3 regions of the Dietzia sp. NPDC055343 genome follow, and region 1 is predicted to be linked to each of the others. Evidence: predicted binding sites of a transcription regulator. Region 1 holds the regulator's gene; each other region holds the start of a gene.
The links. The regulator LexA, encoded in region 1, represses DNA repair genes until DNA is damaged. The targets are predictions, from matches to a motif close to CGAACANNTGTTCG.
Positions count from the first base shown of each region.

Region 2: ACWIE7_RS12450 (DUF222 domain-containing protein) is a predicted target of LexA. The motif match lies at 2,539-2,552, and genes of this name have one in related genera.
Region 3: ACWIE7_RS04950 (DUF222 domain-containing protein) is a predicted target of LexA. The motif match lies at 1,779-1,792, and genes of this name have one in related genera.

Region 1 is NZ_JBSHMJ010000010.1:93,044-100,862, reverse strand. Features, by position in the region: gene ACWIE7_RS07275 (malate synthase G) at 1-118, opposite strand, end outside; gene dapF (diaminopimelate epimerase) at 238-1,122, shown strand; gene hflX (GTPase HflX) at 1,196-2,644, shown strand; gene lexA (transcriptional repressor LexA) at 2,699-3,367, opposite strand; gene ACWIE7_RS07255 (hypothetical protein) at 3,847-4,089, shown strand; gene nrdR (transcriptional regulator NrdR) at 4,201-4,656, shown strand; gene hrpA (ATP-dependent RNA helicase HrpA) at 4,666-7,819, opposite strand, start outside.
Region 2 is NZ_JBSHMJ010000024.1:31,380-39,198, forward strand. Features, by position in the region: gene ACWIE7_RS12440 (phosphatase PAP2 family protein) at 1-40, shown strand, start outside; gene htpG (molecular chaperone HtpG) at 70-2,088, opposite strand; gene ACWIE7_RS12450 (DUF222 domain-containing protein) at 2,557-4,155, shown strand; gene ACWIE7_RS12455 (VOC family protein) at 4,273-4,698, shown strand; gene ACWIE7_RS12460 (SDR family NAD(P)-dependent oxidoreductase) at 4,760-5,536, shown strand; gene ACWIE7_RS12465 (amino acid ABC transporter permease) at 5,630-6,460, opposite strand; gene ACWIE7_RS12470 (amino acid ABC transporter permease) at 6,457-7,119, opposite strand; gene ACWIE7_RS12475 (glutamate ABC transporter substrate-binding protein) at 7,212-7,819, opposite strand, start outside.
Region 3 is NZ_JBSHMJ010000006.1:110,091-117,909, forward strand. Features, by position in the region: gene kstD (3-oxosteroid 1-dehydrogenase) at 1-75, opposite strand, end outside; gene ACWIE7_RS04940 (2-keto-4-pentenoate hydratase) at 136-921, shown strand; gene ACWIE7_RS04945 (IclR family transcriptional regulator) at 918-1,697, opposite strand; gene ACWIE7_RS04950 (DUF222 domain-containing protein) at 1,819-3,276, shown strand; gene ACWIE7_RS04955 (acetaldehyde dehydrogenase (acetylating)) at 3,353-4,270, shown strand; gene dmpG (4-hydroxy-2-oxovalerate aldolase) at 4,276-5,340, shown strand; gene ACWIE7_RS04965 (flavodoxin domain-containing protein) at 5,433-5,954, opposite strand; gene ACWIE7_RS04970 (2Fe-2S iron-sulfur cluster-binding protein) at 5,981-7,042, opposite strand; gene ACWIE7_RS04975 (hypothetical protein) at 7,134-7,532, opposite strand; gene ACWIE7_RS04980 (Rieske 2Fe-2S domain-containing protein) at 7,529-7,819, opposite strand, start outside.

The sequences.
Region 1 (7,819 bases):
CCGCGCCGGCCCAGAACTCGTCGGGGTCGACCCCGGTACCCGGGATCGCCTGCGAATTGACGAAGTCGTACAGGACCTTGTCGACCTGGATACCGCCGACGGTGATGCGATCGGACATCGATGCTCTCCTCCTGTTAGGGGATCGTTCTCGGCTCAGACTCTAGTTGGCGCCTCTGACGGCTTCATCTGGCATTTCCACAGTGTGGAACGCCGGGCCCCCTGGGTAGGATTCGGCCCATGGCGCAGAACAGGTCGGTGGCTCCGGCGGAGATCACGTTCATCAAGGGGCACGGCACCATGAACGATTTCGTTCTCCTGCCGGACGACCGCGCCGAGCTCGAGCTCGACTCCGATCTCGTGCGTGCCCTGTGCGACCGCCGCGCGGGTATCGGAGCGGATGGGATCCTGCGGATCGCCACGGCAGGGGCGCTTGTGGAACAGGCGGTCCTGTCCGAGCTGCCGGACGGTGTGCTCGAGGCGGACTGGTTCATGGACTACCGCAACGCCGATGGCTCCATCGCCGAGATGTGTGGCAACGGGGTCCGGGTGTTCGCCCACGCGCTGGTCGCGACCGGCCGCGCGGAGACGGGAGAGGTCCGGGTCGGCACCCGTTCCGGACCCCGACCGGCCCGGATCCTCGAACACCGCGGAGATCGCGCGGTGGTCCGTGTCGATATGGGGCAGCCGGAGCTTCTCGGTCTGTCGTCAGTGCAGGTCGGGGATCGGACGTTCGCCGGGATCGCGGTGGACATGGGCAATCCCCACCTCGCCTGTGTCGTGCCCGGGCTCGATGGTGAGACGCTTGCGGCGCTTCCCCTCCACCGCCAACCGGGGTTCGACACGGACTTCTTTCCGGAGGGGGTCAACGTGGAGATCTCGACTCCCCTGCGGGAGGGCCGTGTCTCGATGCGGGTCCATGAACGTGGGGCGGGCGAGACGATGTCCTGTGGGACCGGAATCGTCGCCACGGCGGTGGCCGCGCTCGCGGATGCCGGCCGGACCGCCGGCGAGGTCGTCGTCACGGTGCCGGGCGGGGAGGTCGCCGTCGGCCTGACCGAGAGCGGATCCACGCTCACCGGCCCGTCGGTACTCGTCGCGGAGGGCACATTCCGGAGGTCGTAGCGCATGTTCTCCGTCTATCCCGGGGTCGGCGCCCGGCGGCATGACCGGGCTTGGTATGAGATGATGGCCGGGAATGACTAACGAATCCGGGGCGGCGGACCGCCCACTACGTAATCTCGACCCCTCCATCGGCGAACTGCAGCTCGAGGAACGCTCCTCGCTGCGCCGGGTCGCGGGTCTGTCCACAGAGCTCCAGGACGTCAACGATGCCGAGTACCGGCAACTCCGACTGGAGCGGGTCGTGCTCGTCGGGGTGTGGACCGAGGGCTCGTCCGCCCAGGCCGACGCGGCGATGGCCGAGCTCGCCCAACTCGCGGAGACCGCCGGGTCCGAGGTGTGCGACGCGCTGATCCAGCGCCGGGACAAGCCCGATGCGTCGACGTACATCGGGTCCGGCAAGGTGAGCGTGCTCAAGGATGTGATCGCCGCCACCGGCGCGGATACGGTGATCTGTGACGGTGAGCTGACCCCGGGCCAGCTGATCTCGCTGGAGAAAGCCGTGAACGTCAAGGTCATCGACCGGACCGCACTGATCCTGGATATCTTCGCCCAGCACGCCACGAGCCGCGAAGGCAAGGCGCAGGTCTCGCTGGCCCAGATGGAGTACATGCTTCCCAGGCTGCGGGGTTGGGGCGAGTCGCTCTCCCGGCAGGCAGGCGGCCGCGCCGGCAGCAACGGTGGCGTGGGCCTGCGCGGTCCCGGCGAGACCAAGATCGAAACCGACCGCCGCCGGATCCGTGAGCGGATGGCGAAGCTGCGACGCGAGATCAAGGGTATGAAGCAGGCTCGCGACACCAAGCGTCACCGCCGTCGTGCCACCCCGGTGCCGTCGATCGCGATCGCCGGGTACACGAACGCCGGTAAATCGAGTCTCCTGAACCGGATCACCGGAGCCGGGGTGCTCGTTCAGAACGCGCTGTTCGCCACCCTGGACCCCACGACCCGGCGTGCAGATCTCCCGGACGGGCGAACGGTCGTGTTCACCGACACCGTGGGCTTCGTCCGACACCTTCCCACGCAACTCGTTGAGGCATTCCGATCGACTCTGGAAGAGGTCGTCGATTCGGAACTGCTCCTGCACGTGGTCGATGGCTCGGATCCGATGCCGCTGCACCAGATCGAAGCGGTGCGCAGGGTGATCAACGACGTCGTCGAGGAGCAGGGCGCCGAGCGGCCCCGTGAGTTGGTCGTGATCAACAAGATCGATGCGGCAGACCCGTTGGTGCTGACCGAGCTGCATCACGCGGTTCCGGACGGCGTGTTCGTGTCCGCCGCGACGGGGGAGGGGATGGACGAGCTCCTCGAGGCGATCATGGACATCATTGCCTCCGGTGACACTGAGGTCACGCTACTCGTGCCCTACCGGCGGGGTGAGGTGATCTCCCGGGTGCACGCGGAGGGCGCGGTTCTCGCTGAGGCGCACACGCAGGAGGGCACGAGGATCACGGTGCGGCTGCCCCAGTCGGTGGCCGGCGAGGTGTCCGAGTTCCTGGCCGACGGCACACACGGCGGCGCCGCCTGAGCCCGGGTTCCGGGAGCAGGCGGCGCGGGCCGGACTGGGGACTTCTCGTGAACGTCACATCTTGCGGAAGACCGTGACAACCTTGCCGAGCACCGTCGCATGCTCGCCGGGAATGGGGCTGAACGCGGGATTATGGGGAAGTAGCCAGACGCCCGTCTCGTCCTTACGGAAGGTCTTGACCGTGGCCTCCCCGTCGATCATCGCGGCCACGATCTCGCCGTTGTCGGCCACGTTCTGCTGACGGACCACCACATAGTCGCCGTCACAGATCGCGGCGTCGATCATCGACTCGCCGACCACCTTGAGCATGAACAACTCCCCCGACCCCACCAGGTCCGCAGGTAGCGGGAACACTTCGTCGACCGCCTGTTCAGCCAGAATCGGCCCCCCGGCGGCGATGCGCCCCAGCACGGGAACATAGACCGCTTCCGTTGCCCCGGACGGGCGCCCCTGAGGCGGGGTGGGTGCGCGCCGACCCCGCGACTTCTGGCCCGGGACGCCATGCACGTCGACCGCCCGCGGCTTGTGGGGATCCCGGGTCAGGAAGCCCTTCTTCTCGAGGGTCCGGAGCTGATGCGCGACGGAGGAGGTGGACTGCAGTCCCACCGCATCGCCGATCTCCCGGATGCTGGGCGGATATCCACGGTCTTTCACCGTGTCGTGGATATGTAGCAACACGCTCTTCTGACGAGGCGTGAGCGCCTCGAAGTCCGGTTTCGGCATCGCGATGTCCCTTCGGCGAATGGATGTTCGACGTCTCTCTTTGTCTACACCCTAGACGGGCCGGGAACGAAGCGCCACACACCTGTTCGAAGAAATTCGCGCTCGGGTGGTGACTCTGTCGGAGTCGCGTGATACAACTCTAGGCAGTGTTCGAGTTCGAACAGGTGTTTCGGGCAACACACACAAGCGTGCGATTCCGTGTCGCACAGTCTGTCGAGTAGGGAGTGGCCATGTCCGTTCAGGAGCTTCAGTCGCACGCGCACCTCACGCGGAGCTGGACCGAGGTCTGCGCAGGGGAACACGGCGTCGTCTCGGTCCGGGACTCGGGGGGCCGGGGCGGGCGGCCGGCGTCGGCTCTGCCGTCCGGCGCCTCACGCACCCGGCCGGTGGTCCGTTCGAAGGGCCGACGTGCCGGTGGGGCTGTGAGCACGGATCGCGCGCGGCCGGTATCGGCACGCAAGTCAGTGCAGCGCCGGGGTGTGGCATTCGACCGATCGCCGGCGAGCGGTCGTTCGACTTCTGCTGCCCCGGTCGTGCCCGGTCGTCGGATCGTGGTCCGATCGGCGGGGTCTGTGCGCGCGTGCAACGTGCAGGCGCCGGCGACGGCGCCCGTGGGAGTGGTGGATGACGTGCCGACGTGGGCGCTGGTCGTCTGTGGAGTCCTTTTCGGGATCGCGATGCTCCTGGCGCTGGCCTTCCTCGGCGGGCCCGCCTACGCGTGATCGGGTGGTCGGCCTCTTAGACTGGAGTAGAGACGGCACATGGTCCGTCTCCGTCCCGGTGAGCAGTTCACCTGAGGGCGTGAGATCCGGTCAATGAAGGGCGGAACGGGAATGTACTGCCCGACGTGCCACAACGAGGACTCCCGGGTGATCGATTCCCGGTCCGTCGACGAGGGGCAGGCGATCAGACGCCGTCGCGAGTGTTCGGAATGCGGGCACAGGTTCACCACTCTCGAGACGCCTCTGCTGACGGTCCTCAAACGCAATGGAGTGACCGAGTCCTTCAGCCGCGACAAAGTGGTCAGAGGCGTGCGCCGTGCATGCCAGGGGAGGTCTGTGGAGGAAGCCGCACTCCGCAGGCTCGCGCAGCAGGTCGAGGACGCGGTCCGCGCACGAGGCGCCTCCGAGGTCCCTGCGCACGAGATCGGACTCGCCATCCTGGGGCCGCTGCAGGACTTGGACGAAGTCGCGTATCTGAGGTTCGCCTCCGTATACAAGCAGTTCAGTTCGGCGGACGATTTCGAACGAGAGATCATCGCTCTCAAAGAGCGCCGCGACACTCGGTAGCCGGCCGGCTCAACGCGAGGACTTCTGGGACAGTGCGGTACGGACAGCCTTGTCGATCCGCTCCGGCGATACCGACTGGGCCGTACCGAGCGACTGCGCGAACAGCCCGACCCGGTATTCCGCCAGCATCCACCGCAGGTCACGGATCGCTCTGGCGCCGCCCGGCCGCGCGCGAAGCACAGCACATGCCTCCTCGACCGTGGATTCCGAGCGGGCAACCCGTGCCGACAGTTCGGCGTGGCGCCCCGGCGCCTTCTCCGCCAGATCCAGGCGCATCGACACGGCTCGGACATGGCGCTCCAGATGCGGCAGCACGGACGCGGGATGCCGGGCCAGGAACCCTTTTCCGGTCAGGTACTCCAGGGAGGGACGAACAGTGTCAGCGAGCGTGGGCGGGGACTCCGCCAGGCGTGCCGAGACCTGCTGAGCCCGGACCAACGCTGTCACGACGGTCGAGATGGAGGTGGCGACAGCCCCCGGCACCTCGGCCCGCGCGGTGGCACGTAGTTCCAGGAAATCAGCGGCCTCGAGTACCGGCGCGCCCTGTCGGCTCGCGAGCAGTCTGGCGCACACGGCGAGAGAGGCATCCGAGACCAGAGCATCGATGCCGCCGTACGGATACTGGCTGAGGGCGAGACGTTGCTCGACCGGGCGCCCCCGGAGGATCGACGACGGTGCGACGAGATCAGCGGTCATCAAGGACAGGACGGCCTTGGTCTGGGTCGCCCGGCGCTCTTCCTCGGTGGTGCACGCGACCCGGTGGATGCCGTCTGTCGTGATCCGCAGGGCGGGATAGACGGTCACCTCGACGCCGTCCACCGACCCCGTCACCGAGCGAGGCAGATCACCGATCGTGTCGGCAGTCCATTCGCGGTGCGGCCCGTCGTCGGGGATCAGCCGTCGATTGAGGGTGGAACGGACTTTGTCGGTGAGTCTGGAACGCAGTGCTCTGAGGTCGGTCCCCGCGTCGACCACCGTGTCGCCGTCGACGACCTCGAACCTGACACGCAGATGATCAGGTAACTGCTCCGGTCGGAACTCTCTCGGATCCACGGTGGTCCCGATCCGGGTCGACAGCGCCTCCGCCAACGCGACGGGCAGAGGGGCCGAGCGAGGTTTCACATCGGCGAGCAGCAGACCGGCGTACTCGGCCGGTGGCGAACACATCCGCCGTAGGTACTTGGGCAGCGTCCGCAGCATCTCGGTGTAGAGTTCCTCGCGCAACCCCGGGACGAGCCACTCGAACCCCGCTGCGGTCACGGAACTGAGCTGCGGGAGCGGGATACGGATGGTGATCCCGTCCGCGGCGCCACCGGGTTCGAACTCGTAGTGCAGTTCGAAGCGACGTTCACCCTGTTGCCAGAACGGCGGAAAGGCGGCGGCATCCGGCGCCTTCTCCGCGGTGCGGATGTCCTCGTCGGTCAGGCGCAGCGCAGCGGGATCGCGGTGGCCCTTCTTCTTCCACCATGATTCGAGGTGCCGACCGGAGGTGATGTCCGCGGGAAGGCGCTCGAGGTAGAACCCGGCCAGCGCCTCGTCGTCGATCACGAGGTCACGCCGACGGCTACGGGTTTCCAGCTCGCGGGCCTGCTCGACAGCCCGTGCGTTGTCGATGATCGCCGGGACCCGCGTCGTCCATCTGCCCTCGACGATCCCGTGGCGCACGAACATCTCCCGCGCCAACGGTGCATCGACCCGCGAGAGCAGGATCCGCCGCGCCTCTACTACCGTTAAGCCGAGCAGGAGTACCTTCTCGTATGCCATGGCGGCGCCCTGGGCGTCGGACCAGTGGGGTTCGGAGTACTGCGAGCGCACCAGGTGCTCTCCCAACTGCTCGATCCATGCCGGATCGATTCGCGCCACATCTCGCGCCCAGAGCCGAGAGGTCTCGACCAGTTCGGATGCCATCACCCAGCGGGGGGGCTTCCTGGCCAGGTCCGAGCCCGGGAACACCTGGAACCGGATCCCGCGGGTGCCGCGGAACTCGCGTGTGTCCTCGTCGCGCACTCCCACATTGGTGAGTAGTCCCGCCAGGATCGCCTTGTGGAGATCGTCCTCGACGGCGTGCTCGGACGGCGGGTGCCAGCCCTGTTCTCGGCACATGCTCCGCAGTTGGGCGGTGAGGTCCTGCCACTCACGGATGCGCAGCCAGTGTAGGTACTCGGCCTTGCACATCCTGCGGAACGCACTGCCGGACAGCTCGCGCCGCTGCTCGGTGATGTAGCGCCACAGATTGAGGTAGCCGAGGAAGTCCGAGCTCTTGTCCGCGAACCGGCGGTGCAACTGATCCGCCTTGTCCCGTTCCTCGGCCGGTCTCTCGCGCACGTCCTGTACCGTGAGCGCCGCCACCACGACGAGGATGTCGCCGAGAGACCCGTTCCGGTGGCCTTCCACGACCATCCTGGCCAGGCGCGGATCGAGCGGGAGGACCGCCATCTCGCGGCCGAGCTTCGTCAGATGAGGCCGCTCGTCGTCGTCGATGCGTAGGGCGCCCAGTTCGGTGAGCAGCGTCATCCCGTCCCGGACGGACCTGCGGTCCGGTGGCTCCACGAACGGGAAGTCATCCACCGGCCCCAGGTCGAGGTCGGCCATGGACAGGATCACCGACGCCAGGTTGGTCCGGAGGATCTCCGGGTCGGTGAACTCGGGCCGGGATTCGAAGTCGTCTTCCGAGTACATGCGGATGCAGATCCCGTCCGCGACACGGCCACAGCGACCGGCGCGCTGTGCGGCGGAGGCCTGCGATACCGGCTCGATGGGCAGCCGCTGGACTTTGGTGCGGGTGGAGTAGCGGGAGATCCTGGCCAGGCCTGTGTCCACGACGTAGCGGATGCCCGGCACGGTGACGGATGTCTCGGCGATGTTGGTCGAGAGCACCACCCGGCGCGTCGAATGGGCGCGGAAGGCCTTCTGCTGCTCGGCCGCGGTGAGTCGGGCGAACAGCGGGAAGATCTCGGTGTTCTTGAACCGACGTCCGCGCAGCACCTCCTCGGCGTCGCGGATCTCGCGCTCGCCGGAGAGGAACACCAGGACGTCGCCGTCGTCCTCCCGGAGCAGTTCGGAGACCGCGTCAGCCAGCCCGTCCAGTGGGTCGAGATCGATCACCCTGTCGCCCTGCTCCACCTGTAGAGGGCGGTAGCGGATCTCGACGGGGTAGGTACGG
Region 2 (7,819 bases), on a different contig from region 1:
GTGGCTCGCGGACCGGTTCGATCGATCCGCGAGCCACTGAGCCGGGCCCACTCATACAGGCCCGCCGGGTCAGATCCGGTCGACCAGCAGCTTGGCGAACGCCGCCGGATCGGCGAGCGTACCGCCCTCCGCCAGGACCGCCGCACCGGAGATCAGCCGCGCCGTCTCCGCGAGCCCGTCCGCCGACGGATCCTCGGCGTGCTGGCGACGCAGCCGCTCGACCAGCGGGTGCGACGGGTTGAGCTCCAGAATCCGCTTGCTCGTCGGCAGCTCCATTCCGGAGGCCCGGTACATCGCCTCGAGCTGCGGGGTCATGTCGAATTCGTCGCCCACCATACAGGCCGCGGACTCGGTGAGCCGGTGCGACAGCCGCACCTGCTTGACCTCGTCCTCCAGCTCCTCACCGAGCCAGGTGAGCAGGTCGGTGAACTCCGCCGCGTCCGGCTGATCCTCACCCTCCTGCGTGTCCGCGCCGATTCCCGACAGGTCCACGTCGCCCTTGGCCACGGACCGCAGCCTCTTGCCCTCGACCTCGCCGACCGCGTCCACCCAGACCTCGTCGACCGGGTCGGTGAGGACCAGCACCTCGACACCGCGCGCGCGGAACGCCTCCAGGTGCGGGGAGCTCTCCACCGCGGCGCGCGACGTTCCGGTCAGGTAGTAGATCTCCTCCTGCCCGTCCACCATCCGGGAGATGTACTCGGCGATGGTGGTGCCCGCCTCGGCGTCCGCAGCACCCTCCGCACCGTCCGCACTCTCGACCGCCGGCCGCGTCGAGGCGAACGTGCTGACCGCGAGCAGCTGATCCCGCGCGTCGACATCCGCGATCAGGCCCTCCTTGAGGACCGCGCCGAAGTTCGCCCAGAAGCTCCGGAACTCCTCGGGACGATCCCGCTTGACCTGCTCGATCGCCTGCAGCACCCGCTTGACCAGCCGCTTGCGGATCGCGCGGATCTGGCGGTCCTGCTGCAGGATCTCGCGGGAGACGTTCAGCGAGAGATCCTGGGCGTCGACGATGCCCTTGACGAAGCGCAGGAACGGCGGAACCAGCTCCTCACAGTCGTCCATGATGAACACCCGACGCACGTAGAGCTGCACACCCCGCTTGACGTCCGGCGAGAACAGATCGAACGGCACCTGCGAGGGCAGGAACAGCAGCGCCTGGTACTCGAACGTGCCCTCCGCCTTGAGCGTGATGGTCTCGAGCGGCTCGTCCCACGCGTGCGAGATATGGCGGTAGAACTCCGCGTACTCCTCGTCCGAGACCTCGGACTTGGGGCGCGTCCAGAGCGCCTTCTGCGAGTTCAGCGTGACGGTCTCGGTGATGGAGTTCTCGGCCGAGGGGTCGTTGGCCTCGTCGTGGTCCCCCGTATCGCCCTCCGACTCCGGCGCGGGGCGCTCCACCTCCATCCGGATCGGCCACGCGATGAAGTCGGAGTACGTCCGGACGACACGCCGCAGCGTGTTCTCGTCGGCGTAATCAGGCAGCGCGGCGTCCCCACCGGCAGGCTTGAGCTGCAGGATCACCGACGTGCCCTGGGGCGCGTCCGCGTCCTCCTCGATCGTGTACGTGTCCTCGCCACTGGAGACCCAGCGCGTGCCGGTCGACTCCCCGGCCTTGCGGGTGACCAGCGCGACCGAGTCCGCGACCATGAACGTCGAGTAGAAGCCGATGCCGAACTGACCGATCAGGTCGGCGGTGGCCTGCTCCGAGATCTCGCCCGATTCCTGCGCCGCCCGCGCGGCCGACAGCGCCTCACGCATCTGCCCGGTACCCGACTTGGCGAGGGTGCCGATGAGGTCCACGACCTCCTCACGGGACATACCGATGCCGTTGTCCCTGATCACGAGGGTGCGGGCCTGCTCGTCCGGGATGAGCTCGATGTGTAGATCGGACGTGTCCACGCCCAGCGTCGAGTCCTGCAGCGCCGCCAACCGCAACTTGTCCAGCGCGTCGGAGGAGTTGGAGATGACCTCGCGCAGGAACGTGTCCGGATTGGAATAGATCGAGTGGATCATCAGATCCAGCAACTGTCGGGTCTCCGCCTGGAACTCCCTGGTCTCGGCATTCCCGGTGTGCTGACTCATCGCGACATCCATTCCCTTCCGCGCGTAAATGCGCCCCTGTTATCGGCCACTGCACATCCCCTGCGGGCGTGGTCTGACGAGGACAACCTATCCGGCCGGTCCGACATTCCCGGGTGGGCGGTCCTCGTCGTCGTCATCCCCCGCCCCTATCCTCCCGCCCTCGCCCCGCCGCCACCTGCGGTGCCCTGCGCGATACCTGCAGGGCACCCCAGGTCAGAGGCCGTTTCGAGCGGCTCTGCAGTCGAGGGCCGTCCCGCGCCGCGCGCCGACCACCGCGCACCAACCACCGCCCGCCGACCGCGCCAGCGGAGCCCGCCCGCGCCACGTCGCCGCACCGCCCTGACCTGCGGTGCCCTGCTCGACATGTTCAGGGCACCGCAGGTCAGGGGGACCGAGCGCGCGTGGCGACACCGGGGGCGACGACGACACCATCGCTACCGTGTCGTACCTCGAACATACTGTCGAGCCATGACCGCTACCCAGACCTCCTCCCGCACCGATTCCCCGTTCCCCGGCCCGCTGCCCGGCGGGCACTTCGAGACCCCGCCCGGCTTCACCACCACGACCGGCCCGGCGGCCGATGTGCTGGTCCCCGAGGCCTACGCCAGGTGGGACCCCGGGCAGCGCCGCGGCTACCTCGCCAGACGACTGGTCAACGCGGCCGAGGGCGGCACGCTGCTCTACGCCTATGACTGCGTCCGGACGGCGCGCGAACGGGATGAAGTCCGCGACCCGTGGGAGACGGCGGCCACCATGATCGGGGCGTCCATGTCGATGTCGCGGTACGGGGCGACGCGGCTCATCTCCACCGCCGTGGAACTCATCGACCGGCTGCCGCGGACGGCGGCCCTGTTGCTGACCGGGTGGATCGGGCTGCTCGCGGCGCACACCATCGCCGAGGAGACCGCGCTCGTCGCCGACGAGATGATGCCCGAGATCGACCGCCGGATCTGCGAGGGGCTCGCCCCCACCCGACGGCGCACCCACCCACCCCGGCTCGGACCGCTGCGGAAGATGCTGACCAAGACCATCAACAAGTACGACCCGGTAGGCGCGGACGCCCGCGCTGAACAGGCACGACGGGGGGTGGACGTGGAGATGGTCCCGCTCGGGAACGACCGCGGGATGCTCAGCGCCACGCTCAAAGCGGAGGACGCGATCGAGATCTTCCAGCGCCTGGAAGGCCTCGTGCGCAGCGCCGATCCGGATGATCCGCGCACTGCCGGGCAGCTCCGCGCCGCCGGACTACTCGCGATGAGCCGCGGCTGGACCTGCCTGCCCGATCCCGACGGCGAACATCCCGCCGACCCCGCCGCGCAGGACGCCGCGAGACGAGTGGTGATCCACGCGTACGACGACGGCAGCGCCGACAATCGCGGGCTCAGCCTCTACGGGTACGGACCGATCACCCGGCACACGGCGGATCAGCTGGACCGCAGCGCCCGACGCAGGCTCGACGAGCTCGCGCACCTCGCCGACCCGCACAGCGAGTCCGCGGGCCGGTACCGCCCGTCGGAGGCGCTGGCCCGGTTCTGTCGCGGAAGGGACGGGACCTGCGTGTTCCCCGGATGCCAGACCCTGGCCGAGCATGCGGACCTGGACCACATCATCCCGTTCGACCACGACGATCCGGCCCGGGGCGGTCGCACGACGAGTGACGATCTGGGCTGCCTGTGCCGGACCCATCACCGGCTCAAGACCGACGGCGTGTGGGCGTACTACCGCGACGTCGACGGGTCGTACGTGTGGCTCCACGGGCCCAACCACCCCGAGCCCGACCGTGGCACCCGCGTGATCACCGGCCCGACCGGATCCCTGGCGCACCTCTCCGCCCCGCGGCATCCCGACAGCAGCCGGCGCCAGATGGCCGCCGCCGAATCCGGGCGCACCGGCGGGCAGGGTGCGGCTGAGGGGCGCAGGCGCCGTCCGCACTTCGCGGACCGGCGTCGGGCGGACCGTCGGATCCGCCGCGAACGGGCTGAACAGCGACTGGCGGACCGGTCGAGGCAGGTGACGCCGGTGACGCCGGTGATGTCGGTGATGCCGGACGACGAGCCACCATTCTGAGCCGCGAAACCGAGGCTGAATAACCGTTGCCGACGACAGCTCCGCGGATTAGCGTCCCTGTGGAGGAGACGCCGCCACACGACGCCCCCTGGCCCCTACCCAGCGAAAGGTGCCGTCATGGCCCTGACCACCAGTCCCTACCTCTCATTCCCGGGTAACGCCGGGGAGGCGTTCCCGTACTACCAGGAACTCTTCGGCGGAGAGCTCGAGGTGCAGACCTATGACGCGATGCCGTCCCTGGAGGGCTTCCCGTTCACGCCGCCGCCCGGGGCCGTGGCCCACGCGACGCTGACGGCGCCCGGGATAACGCTTGCCGGAGGCGACAGCATCGGCGACCATCTGCCCTCGCTGTCCAGCGATGTCTACTCGTTCCTGCTCACGTTCGACTCCGTCGACGAGGCCCGCGGGTTCATCGACAAGGTCGTCGGGGGCGGCGGCGCGGCGGGCATGCCGTTCGAGGAGGCTCCGTGGGGAGATATGTACGGACAGGTCACGGACCGGTTCGGGATCCGATGGGACGTCAGCGTGCCGGCCCGACGGTGATTTCGCGCCGCAAGAACACGTAGCCCCCGTAGCGATCAACTCTGCTTGTTACTGTGCGGTCATGGATATTTCTGGAGCAAGTGCGATCGTCACGGGCGGCGCGTCGGGCATCGGCGCCGCCGTCGTCCGTCAGCTCGCCGCGAAGGGCGCGAAGGTCGTCATCGCCGACCTGAACGCCGACAAGGGTGAGGCCCTCGCCAAGGAGGTCGGCGGCGCGTTCGTGTCCGTCGACGTGACCAAGACCGACCAGAACGAAAAGGCCGTCGCGGCCGCTCTCGAGCTGGGCCCGCTGCGCTACCTCGTCAACTCGGCCGGCATCGGCTGGGCGCAGCGCACCATCGGTCGCGACGGCGAGTACTCCTCGGCGTTCGACCTGGACTCGTTCCGCAAGGTCATCGAGATCAACCTCATCGGCTCCTTCGACATGCTGCGTCTGGCCGCCACCAAGATGAGCCTCAACGAGGCCGACGAGGACGGGCAGAAGGGCGCCATCGTCAACATGGCCTCCGTCGCCGCGTTCGACGGTCAGATCGGCCAGGCCGCCTACTCCGCTTCCAAGGGCGGCATCGTGGGCCTGACCCTGCCCGTCGCTCGTGACCTGTCGGCCGCCGGCATCCGCCTCAACACCGTGGCCCCCGGACTGATCGACACCCCGATCTACGGCGAGGGCCCGGATTCGGAGGCGTTCAAGGCCAAGCTGGGCGAGAGCGTCCTGTTCCCCAAGCGCCTCGGCTCGGGCGACGAGCTCGCCTCCATGGTCATGGAACTGCTCGGCAACCCGTACATGAACGCGCAGACCATCCGCGTCGACGGCGGTATCCGGATGCCACCGAAGTGACCTGAAACGGTCAGCACGGCGAAGGGCCCCACCGGAGCAGTTTCCGGTGGGGCCCTTCGCTGTGTTGGTCCCGTGGCTGTGTGGCGTCCCGGCTCAGGACCTGGCGCGCCGCATCTTGAGACGACCTTCGAGGTACACGGCCAGCTTGGTGAGCGAGTAGTTGATGATGATGAACAGGATGCCGGCGACGATGTACGCCGGCACGGTGTTCGCGTACGCCGACCCGAGCGTCTTTGACCAGGTCAGCAGCTCCAGGTAGGTGATGCCGTAGCCGAGCGCGGAGTCCTTGAGGACCACGACCAGCTGACCGACGAGCGCCGGGAGCATGGCGGTGAGCGCCTGGGGAAGCTCGATCGACCGGAGTACCTGTCCGGGTGTGAGTCCGACAGCGAGCCCAGCCTCGGCCTGGCCCTTGGGCAGACCGTGCACGCCGGAGCGCACGAGTTCGGCGATCACGGCCCCGTTGTAGAGCGTCAGCGCGGTGACCACCGCGGCGAGCGGGGCGTGCACGTTGGGCACCAGGTCAGAGGTGGCGAAGTAGCCGAAGTAGGCGAACACCATCATCAGCAGTACCGGGACCGCGCGGAAGAACTCGACGATGACGCTGCAGAACCAGCGCACCGGGCCGATCGGCGAGAGCCGGCCCATGCCGAAGAGCAGGCCGAATATCACCGCGAGGACGATCGAGATCCCCGCGGCAGTGAACGTGCCCTTGAGGCCGGGAATGAGATAGGACGTCCAGACCTCGGGGTCGATGACGAACGGCTCCCACATCGAGGCCTTGAGCTGGCCGGCCTCGTCGAACTTCAGGTAGACGAAGTAGGCGATCGCGATGGCGATGAGCGCGCCGATCACGGTGAGGATCCGGTGCCGCACCCGGGCCTTGGGGCCGGGGGCGTCGAACAGCACGGTCTGGGTACTCATCGCTTCACCGCCAGCTTCCGGGAGAGGGAGGTGGTCCCCAGGCCGATCGGCAGGGTGAGGACCACGAAGACCATGGCGAAGAAGAAGAACATCGGGAGGCTGGCGCCCTCGTTCTCGGTGATGATCTGCATCAGTCCGGCGGAGTCGCCGACGCCGATCACGGCCGCGACCGTCGAGTTCTTGATGAGCGCGATGACGACCGAGCCGAGCGGGGCGATGGCCCCGCGGAACGCCTGCGGCAGGATCACCTCGCGCAGGGACTGGCCGAAGCCCAACCCGATCGAGCGGGCCGCCTCGGCCTGGCCGACCGGCACGGTATTGATGCCCGAACGCAGGGCCTCGCAGATGTAGGCCGCGTGATAGACGGACAGCATGATCACAGCCCACCAGAAGGCATTGCGGGCGAAGTCGTCCGACATCGACAGCTGCATGATGAAGGACAGGCCCAGGATGCTGAAGACCATCAGCAGGGTCAGCGGCAGGTTTCGGAACGTGTTGACGTACGAGGTACCGATGCCCCGGAGGACCGCCACCGGGGAGACGCGGAGGATCGCGACGATCGTCCCCAGGATGAACGCACCGATGATGCCGAGCACTGAGAGCTGGATCGTGACCCAGACGGCCGCGAGGACGTCATACTCGGCGAACATATCGCCCATGGTCAACCTTCCTTAGGGAGGGCCTCGGCCTCCACACATCCGGGCCGGGATCACCGGCCGGGATGCGTGGAGACGACGACTACCGGATCAGATCAGGAGCAGGGGGCCGGCTCCGGCGGGTTGCCCGGCCCCGGAACGAAGCCGGCGGTGCCGAGCGTCTCGTCGAACGCGGTCTGCCAGCTGCCGTCGTCGATCATCTCGGTCAGGGCCTCGTTGATCTGCTCGCACTTGTCGACATCACCCTTCTGGATGCCGATGCCATACAGCTCCTCGGTGAAGGAGGCGCCGACGACCTTGAGCTGGCCCTGGTACTGCGGCTGCGCAGCGTAGCCGGCCAGGATCGTGTCATCGGTGGTCACCGCGTCCACGGCGTTGGACTGCAGCGCGGAGACACACTCGGAGTAGGTGCCGAACTCCTGCAGGTTGACGCCCGGGACCTGCTCCTGGAGCGTCTGCGCCGAGGTCGAGCCGGTCACGGAGCACAGACGCTTGCCCTCGAGGGACTCCGGGCCGGTGATGGACTCGTCGTCGACCCGGACCAGGAGGTCCTGACCTGCGATGAAGTACGGGCCGGCGAAGCTGACCTTCTCCTTGCGGGAGTCGGTGATGGAGTAGGTGGCGACGATCATGTCGACCTGGCCGGTCTCCAGCAGCGTCTCGCGCTGGGCGCTCGGCGCCTGGATCCACTGGATGTCGTCCG
Region 3 (7,819 bases), on a different contig from region 1:
TGCTGCCGCGAGGGCGGCCGTCATGCCTGCTCCACCGCTGCCGACGACGACGACGTCGAATTCCTGGTCTGCCATGTAGAACACGTTATAGAACTGATGGCAATCGCGCCAGACGCCCCAGGTAGCATCCCCCTCATGCTCAACGAGGAGACCCGTGCCACTCTCGCGCAGCGACTCTGGGACGCCGAGGCCGGCGTGACCCCGATCGCCCCGCTCACCGACGACCACCCGGACCTGACCCCGGACGACGCGTTCGAGATCCAGCTCGTCAACATCCGGCGCAAGCTGGACGCGGGCGCCGTGGTCACGGGCCACAAGGTGGGCCTGGCCTCCAAGGCCATGCAGGAGATGATGGGCGTCGACGAGCCCGACTACGGCCATCTCCTCGACACCATGGAGTACCCCGAGGGCACGCCGATCGAGGCGGCGAGGTTCTGCTTCCCCCGCGTCGAGGTCGAGGTGGGCTTCATCCTCGGCGCCGACATCCCGCCGGAGGGCTGCTCCCAGGAGGAGGCCGCCGCCGCGATCGAGTGGGTCGTGCCGTCCATCGAGTTGATCGACTCGCGGATCAAGGACTGGAAGATCACCCTCGGCGACACGATCGCCGACAACGCCTCCTCGTGCGGCTACGTGGTGGGCTCCGGCCGCGTGCGCCTGGCCGACATCGATGTGGCGGCCATCGAGGCCACGCTCTACAAGAACGGCGAGTTCCTCGCCTCCGGCCGCTCCGATGCGGTGCTGGGCAACCCGCTCAACTCGGTCGGTTGGCTGGCCTCGACCGTCGCCAAGTTCGGCGTGCGCCTGCGCAAGGGCGACGTGATCCTGCCGGGCACCGCCATCCGCGCCATGGACGCAACCCCGGGCGACGCCTTCCGCGCCGACTTCGCCGGGCTGGGCTCGGTCTCGATGGAGTTCCGCTAGCGGTCTGCGTTGAGCGCACGCCCCGCCGCCACGGCCACCCGGGTGACCAGCGGCTCCAGTCGGGCCAGCGCGCTCTCGTCCGCCGCGCTGGCCGACAACGCCGCAACCGCCCGAGTTCCCCCGGGGGCCGGTCCGGAGTCGACGGCGGCGTCGTCGTCAAAAACCGGGGCGGCCACGCAGTACAGGCCGGGCGTGAGTTCGGCATGGTCCAACGATCGCCTCCTGCGCCGGATCTCGGCGAGCTCGACCGCCAGCGCGTCCGCCGAGGTGACGGTGGTGTCGGTCCACGCCACCATCGGCCCCCGGGCCACCCGCGCGGCGGCCTCGTCGTCGAACGCCAGCATCGCCTTGCCGACCCCCGTGCAATACGCGGGCAGCCCGCCCCCGATCCGTGACGGCGACGGGATCGGCCGCGGCCCGTGCAGCTTGTTGAGGTAGACCACCTCGTCGCGGTGCAGTGTCGCCAGGTGGACGGTCGCGCGCGTGGCCTCGAAGAGGTGCGCGAGAAAGGGCGTGAGGACCCGGCGGATCCGCTCGTACTCCGGCGACACCGGGATCGGGTCCAGCTCGTGGATCAGCGGACCCAGCCGGTAGTGCTGGCCGATCCGCGTGACCGCGCCGTTGCGCTCGAGCGCGGCGAGGAGCCGCAGTGTCGTGGACTTGGCCAGCCCTGTGGCGCGCGCGAGTTCGCTCAACGTCAGGCCGCCGCTGCCCGCGGCCGTCGCGCGCAGCACGTCGAAGGCGCGATCGACGGGGGACGCGGGGGGCTGTGTCATGTGGCGAGTGTAGCGCGATGCTCCGACACAGTGCCCGGTCTAATTCGAACACTTGCGCGATAGTGGGACGGCGGGTACGGTCGTACATACGTTCTACTGATGTGCGGCGGGGGTGGCGACGATGACGTCGGCGGGTTCGTTGTCTGCGGTTCCCGAGTCCTCCTGCTGCGAGGATCTTGCCGCTGTGAGCGAGGCGGCGCGGTCGGCGACGCTGGCGCCGAATCGGGCCGGGGCCACGCGGTTGGAAGCGGCTGCGTTGTTGGTGCGGCAGCTGGCTCGGGCTGCTGAGGCCGACGATTCGGGGCGGCCGGGGTTTGCGCGGTTGGATCCGCAGGCGCGGGCGCGTGACCATATGGCGGCGGCGTGTCAGTTGACGTGTTGGCATGCGGGCCGGTTGGTGTTGGCCGGGGTGCAGATCCACACCCGGCTGCCGCGGATGCTGTCCATGGTCGGGCGGGGGCTGTTGCCGGAGCAGTTGGCCATCGATATCGCCTGCCGGTTGGCGCAGGTGCCGGACGCGATCGTCTCTGATGTGGAGGATGCGGTCATGGCCCGCGTCGGGCACGATCTGGACGGTGGTGACCGGCCGTCGCGGTCGGCGGTGGAGGCGATGATCGACCGGGCCGTGGAGCGTCTGGATCCCGGGGCGGCGCAGGACGCGGTAGATGCGGCCACAGAGTCGCGCACGGTGCGGTTTCGCCGGGGCCGCGACGGGATGGCCTCGATGTGGGCCAAGCTGCCGATCGGGGACGCGGAGATGCTGCGCTGCAGGATCGAGACCGATGCCGCCGCGGCCGCCGCCGACGGGGTGCCGCGGCCCATGGACCAGCTCCGCGCTGATGCACTGTCGGCGTTGGCGGTGTACTCGCCGGCCGGGCCGGCCGAGGTCGTTGATGGCATCGAGCTCGGCCCGGTGCAGGTCGGGGCGGACCTGCCGCGCCCGACGGTCGGTAACGCCGCCGCGGCCACCGGTCAGCCGATCCGGATCAGTGTGATCGCCGCGGCCGCGCGGGGACTGCCCGATCAGGTGGAGTTCGTCACCGGCGCGTACACCAGCTTCGACTGGCTGTGTCAGGAACTGCTCGAGGGCGATGACGCGCGGGTGCGGTTCGAGATCATCGACCCCGCCCCCGGCGCCCTGGACACCCCGGAGCGGGCACTGCGGTACGTCATCTCCCCGGCGTTGGCCGAGCGGATCCGGCTGCGTGATGGCACCTGCCGCCATCCGGGCTGCGCGGTCGATGCCCGGGACTGCGACATCGATCATGTGATCGCGTTCGACCGGGCCACCCCGGAGTTGGGCGGGCCGACCCTGGAGTGGAACCTGGTGTGCCTGTGCCGCAAACACCACCGCGAGAAGACCTTCGGCACCAACTCCTACCGGCCCGGGCCGCTGGGCGAGCTGATCATCACCACCGACACCGGGCACCAACACCGCACGCGGCCGAAGGGTCCACTGGCCCGGGCACGCGAGGGCATCCAGGAACAGGTCGAGATCATCCTCAACGACAGACTCTTCTCACCCGACGGATACCTCACCAACCCACCCGGAACCGACAGACGCGACCGACCCGCCTGAAGCGTCAGTTCTCTGGTGTTCTACTGAACGGCACACTCGTTTGTGGCGGGGGTTCCGCGCGGGCGAGACTGCTGTCATGACGGAGAAGAAGAAGCTCACAGCCGCGATCGTGGGGTCCGGCAACATCGGTACCGACCTCATGTACAAGCTCGAGCGCAGCGAGTACATCGAGCCCAGGTGGATGATCGGCATCGACGCCGAGTCCGAGGGGATGAAGCGCGCCGCCGAGCACGGCCTCACCTGCATGTCCGGTGGTGCCGACGAGTTGCTCGCCTCGATCGAGGCCGGTGGCGAGAAGCCCGACCTGCTGTTCGAGGCCACCAGCGCCTACGTGCACAAGGAGTACGCCCCCAAGTACGAGGCCGCCGGCATCGTCGCTGTCGACCTCACTCCCGCGGCGGTCGGCCCGATGGTCATCCCGCCGGCCAACCTGCGCGAGCACCTCGACGCCCCCAACACCAACATGGTCACATGCGGTGGCCAGGCCACCATCCCGATGGTCCACGCGGTTTCCTCGGTCGTGCCGGTCGATTACGCCGAGATCGTCGCCTCCGTCTCCTCGGAGTCGGCCGGCCCCGGCACCCGCGCCAACATCGACGAGTTCACCGAGACCACCAAGATGGCCATCGAGCAGGTCGGCGGCGCCAAGCGCGGCAAGGCGATCATCATCCTCAACCCGGCCGAGCCGCCCATGATCATGCGCGACACGATCTTCTGCTCGATCCCCGAGGACGCCGACCACGACCTCATCACCACCTCCATCCGCAAGCGCGAGAAGGAGATCCAGGAGTACGTGCCGGGTTACCGGCTGCTCCAGGAACCGCAGTTCGACCCGCCCACCGAGATCACCGGCGGCATGGCACGCGTGGCGATCTTCGCCGAGGTCGAGGGGGCCGGTGACTTCCTGCCGCCGTACGCCGGGAACCTCGACATCATGACCGCCGCCGCCGCGAAGGTGGGCGAAGAGATCGCCAAGACGAAGCTCGGAGTGTGACAACCATGGACAAGACCAACCCCTACAACGCCGACGCACGGGCGTACAGCTCCGAGCTCGACATCCGCATCACCGACTCGTCGCTGCGGGACGGCTCGCACCACAAGCGGCATCAGTTCTCGGTTGAGGACGTCCGCAACGTCGTCGGCGCCCTCGACGGCGCGGGAGTCCCCGTCATCGAGGTCACCCACGGTGACGGGCTCGGCGGCGCGTCGTTCAACTACGGCTTCGCCAAGTCGTACGACCAGGAGCTCATCAAGGCCGCGGCCGAGACCGCCAAGCAGGCCAAGATCGCGTTCCTCACGCTGCCCGGTCTGGGTATCAAGGACGACATTCTCGCCGCGCGCGACAACGGCGGCTCCATCTGCCGCGTCGCCACCCACTGCACCGAGGCCGACGTCTCCATCCAACACTTCGGCTACGCACGCGAGCTCGGCCTCGAGACCGTCGGCTTCCTCATGATGAGCCACACCCAGCCGCCCGAGGTGCTGGCCAAGCAGGCCCGCATCATGGCCGACGCCGGCTGTCAGTGCGTCTACATCGTCGACTCGGCCGGCGCGCTCGTGATGGACCAGGTCTCCGACCGCGTCGCGGCGCTCGTCGCCGAACTCGGTGACGACGCCCAGGTCGGCTTCCACGGTCACGAGAACCTCGACGTGGGCGTGGGCAACTCGATCATGGCGATCCGTGCGGGCGCCCAGCAGATCGACGGCTCGACCCGCCGCTTCGGCGCCGGCGCCGGCAACACTCCCGTCGAGGCCCTGGTCGGCGTCTGCGACAAGCTCGGTATCACCACCGGCGTCGACTTCTTCAAGATCGCCGACGCCGCCGAGGATGTCGTCCGCCCGCTCATGCCCACCGAGTGCGTCGTCGACCGCCAGGCCATGATGCTCGGCTACGCCGGCTGCTACTCGTCGTTCCTCAAGCACGCCGAGGGGCATGCGCAGCGCTACGGTGTGCCGTCATCCGAGATCCTCATCCGCGCCGGCGAGCGTCGCCTCGTCGGCGGCCAGGAGGATCAGCTCATCGACATCGCGCTGGAGATCCAGAAGGAGCAGGCGAACGCCTGACCCGCGCTCCGCAGCGCCCAGCCGCGCCCCTCAGAGTCAGCCTCGCCCGATATACCCGGGCGGGTGACTCTGAGGGGCGCGGCTGTATGCGCTCACGGATCGACCGCAGCCGGGCCGGTGGCCCAGGCCACGACGGGCTCGAGGGCGGCCTCGTCGACCTGATCGAGGCGCCGCGCCGGCAGCAGCATCCGCGCGGCGGGGGCGTCAGGGGTGCGACGCAGCGATCGGCGCAGCGCGGCCATCAACACGCGGTCCGGCCGGGTGAGACGTGCCGGGTCGAGGTCGCCGCGCAGGTGGAACGTCGTGACGACGCGGTGGGAGGCGGCGACGAGTTTCGCGGCGAGGTCGCCGCGCCCCGGGTCACTGGCGGGGGAGAGGGCGACGACGACGAGGGCCACGCGACCCGGAGCCGACCGGATCGCCCGGATGACCCGTCTCCGGCCCATGATGCGCGTCGCGTACACGGGCGCGAGGACGATCAACGGGTCCGGCCGGCCGGAGGCGTCGAACGAGGACAGCTCCACCGCCGACGTACCCAGACGCTCGGCGAGAGCGAGGGCGTACCGGCGAGTGGAGCCGTACTTGGAGGTGTAGACGATGGCGGGGCGACTCACGCACTCGAGTCTGTCACCCCACCGGGTCACTCGGAGTAGGAGACCTCGACGCGGTCGGTCTTGGGTAGGAGCTGGCAGCTGAGGACGTAGCCCTCGTCGACCTCCTCGGGGTCGAGGATGCCGTTGTGGATCATCTCGACCTCGCCCGATTTGAGGATGCAGGCACACGCCGAGCACTCGCCCTTGCGGCAGGAGAACGGCGCCTTGATGCCCTTGGCGAGCAGGACGTCCAGCAGCGGGGTGTTTCGCGGCCAGTCGACCTCGTGGACCTCGTCGTCGAGTTCGACGATCGCGGTGGCGGGCCCGTCGCCGTCTTCGGACGGGGTGTCGTCGATGACGATCTCGGCGAACGGGTCACCCTCGATCGAGGAGAACACCTCGGTGTGGATGAGGTGCATGTCGGCCCCTGAGCGTCGCAGGCCGTCCTTGACGGTCTCCATGAACGGGGCCGGCCCGCAGATATAGGAGTGACGCTTGGCGGCCACCGGCTGCAGGACGTTGCCGATCATCTCGGCGGTGGGGATGCCGGAGACCGACTCGAGCCAGTGGACCACCGTGAGACGGTCCGGGTGCTCCCGCTGGAGCTTCTGCAGCTCGTCCTTGAAGATCACCGAGTTCTCGTCGCGGTTGGCGTACACCATGACGATGTGTCCGTTGCCCTGCGCGATCGCGGACCGGAGGATGGACATGACCGGGGTGATGCCCGAGCCGGCCGCCAGCAGGATGAAGTCCTGGTCGAGATTCTTGGGGGTGAAGATGCCGGACGGGGCCAGGACGTGCATGTCCATGCCGGCTTCGGCGTTGTCGCACAGCCAGTTCGAGCCGTAGCCGTCAACCGTCCGCTTGACCGTCACCTTGAGCTGCGAGTCCTCGGTGGGCGAGCTCGACAGCGAGTAGCAGCGGGCAACGGATCCGGTCTGGTCGCTCGGGATACGCAGGGTGAGGAACTGGCCCGGCGTGTACCGGAAGTCCGCCTCCGAACCTGCGGGGACGTCGAAGACGATGGACTTGGCGTCCGTGGTCTCCTCGATCACCTCCGCGATCCTGAGTTCGCGAACGAAGGAGCCCAGCTGTGGGGTTTCGGTCATGGGGAAAGCCTATCGGGTGGAGATAGAGGCCCGGCGACGACGATTCCGCGGAGCGGTAGTGCGGCCGCTCCGCGGAATGCTGGTCGGTCGGTCACTCAGGGGCGTAGAACGGGTTGACCATGTGCTCGGCGTCGACCGGGTCGACACCCTCGGCGAGGGTGATCAGGCCCTCGGAGTAGGCGTAGTGGATGCTCGCGAGCATCCGGGGACAGGTGTCCTCGCCCTCGGGGATCTCCCCGCCGGAGCGCCACTCGGAGAGCACGGGGCACTGCTGGTCGCTGCCGTCGCGCCACTGGATGGACGTGTGCTTGTCACTGTTCTTGCGGACGAATGCGCGGGTGCCGCAGCTCCGGCAATCGACAGGTTGGAAGCCGGCGCGCGTGTACGTCTCCCGGTCCAGGCTGGTGTCGGCGTGGAGCTGCGCGGCGCGCGCCGGGTCGGTCTCGTCCCAGGTGGGCGCGCGCCGCGAGTCGTTCTGCTTGAACGTCACTTGTCGGCCTTGGACGCCTTCGCCTCACCGGCGACCTCGGCCATGCCGGTGTACTGGGTCTGCTCGTCGGAGACCTCGGCCTCGCCGGCCTGCTGCTTGCGCATGTTCTCGGCGACCTCCTTCTCCCAATACTGGTTGGCGGCCGTGGTGTCGACCTCGAACTCGAAGCGCTCCTGCATCTCGGGCTCGACCTTGTCGCGGTCCACGTAGAACTGCTCGTACCAGCGGCGAAGCTGGTAGACGGGGCCGTCCTCCTCGCACAGCAGTGGGTTGGCGATGGACGACTT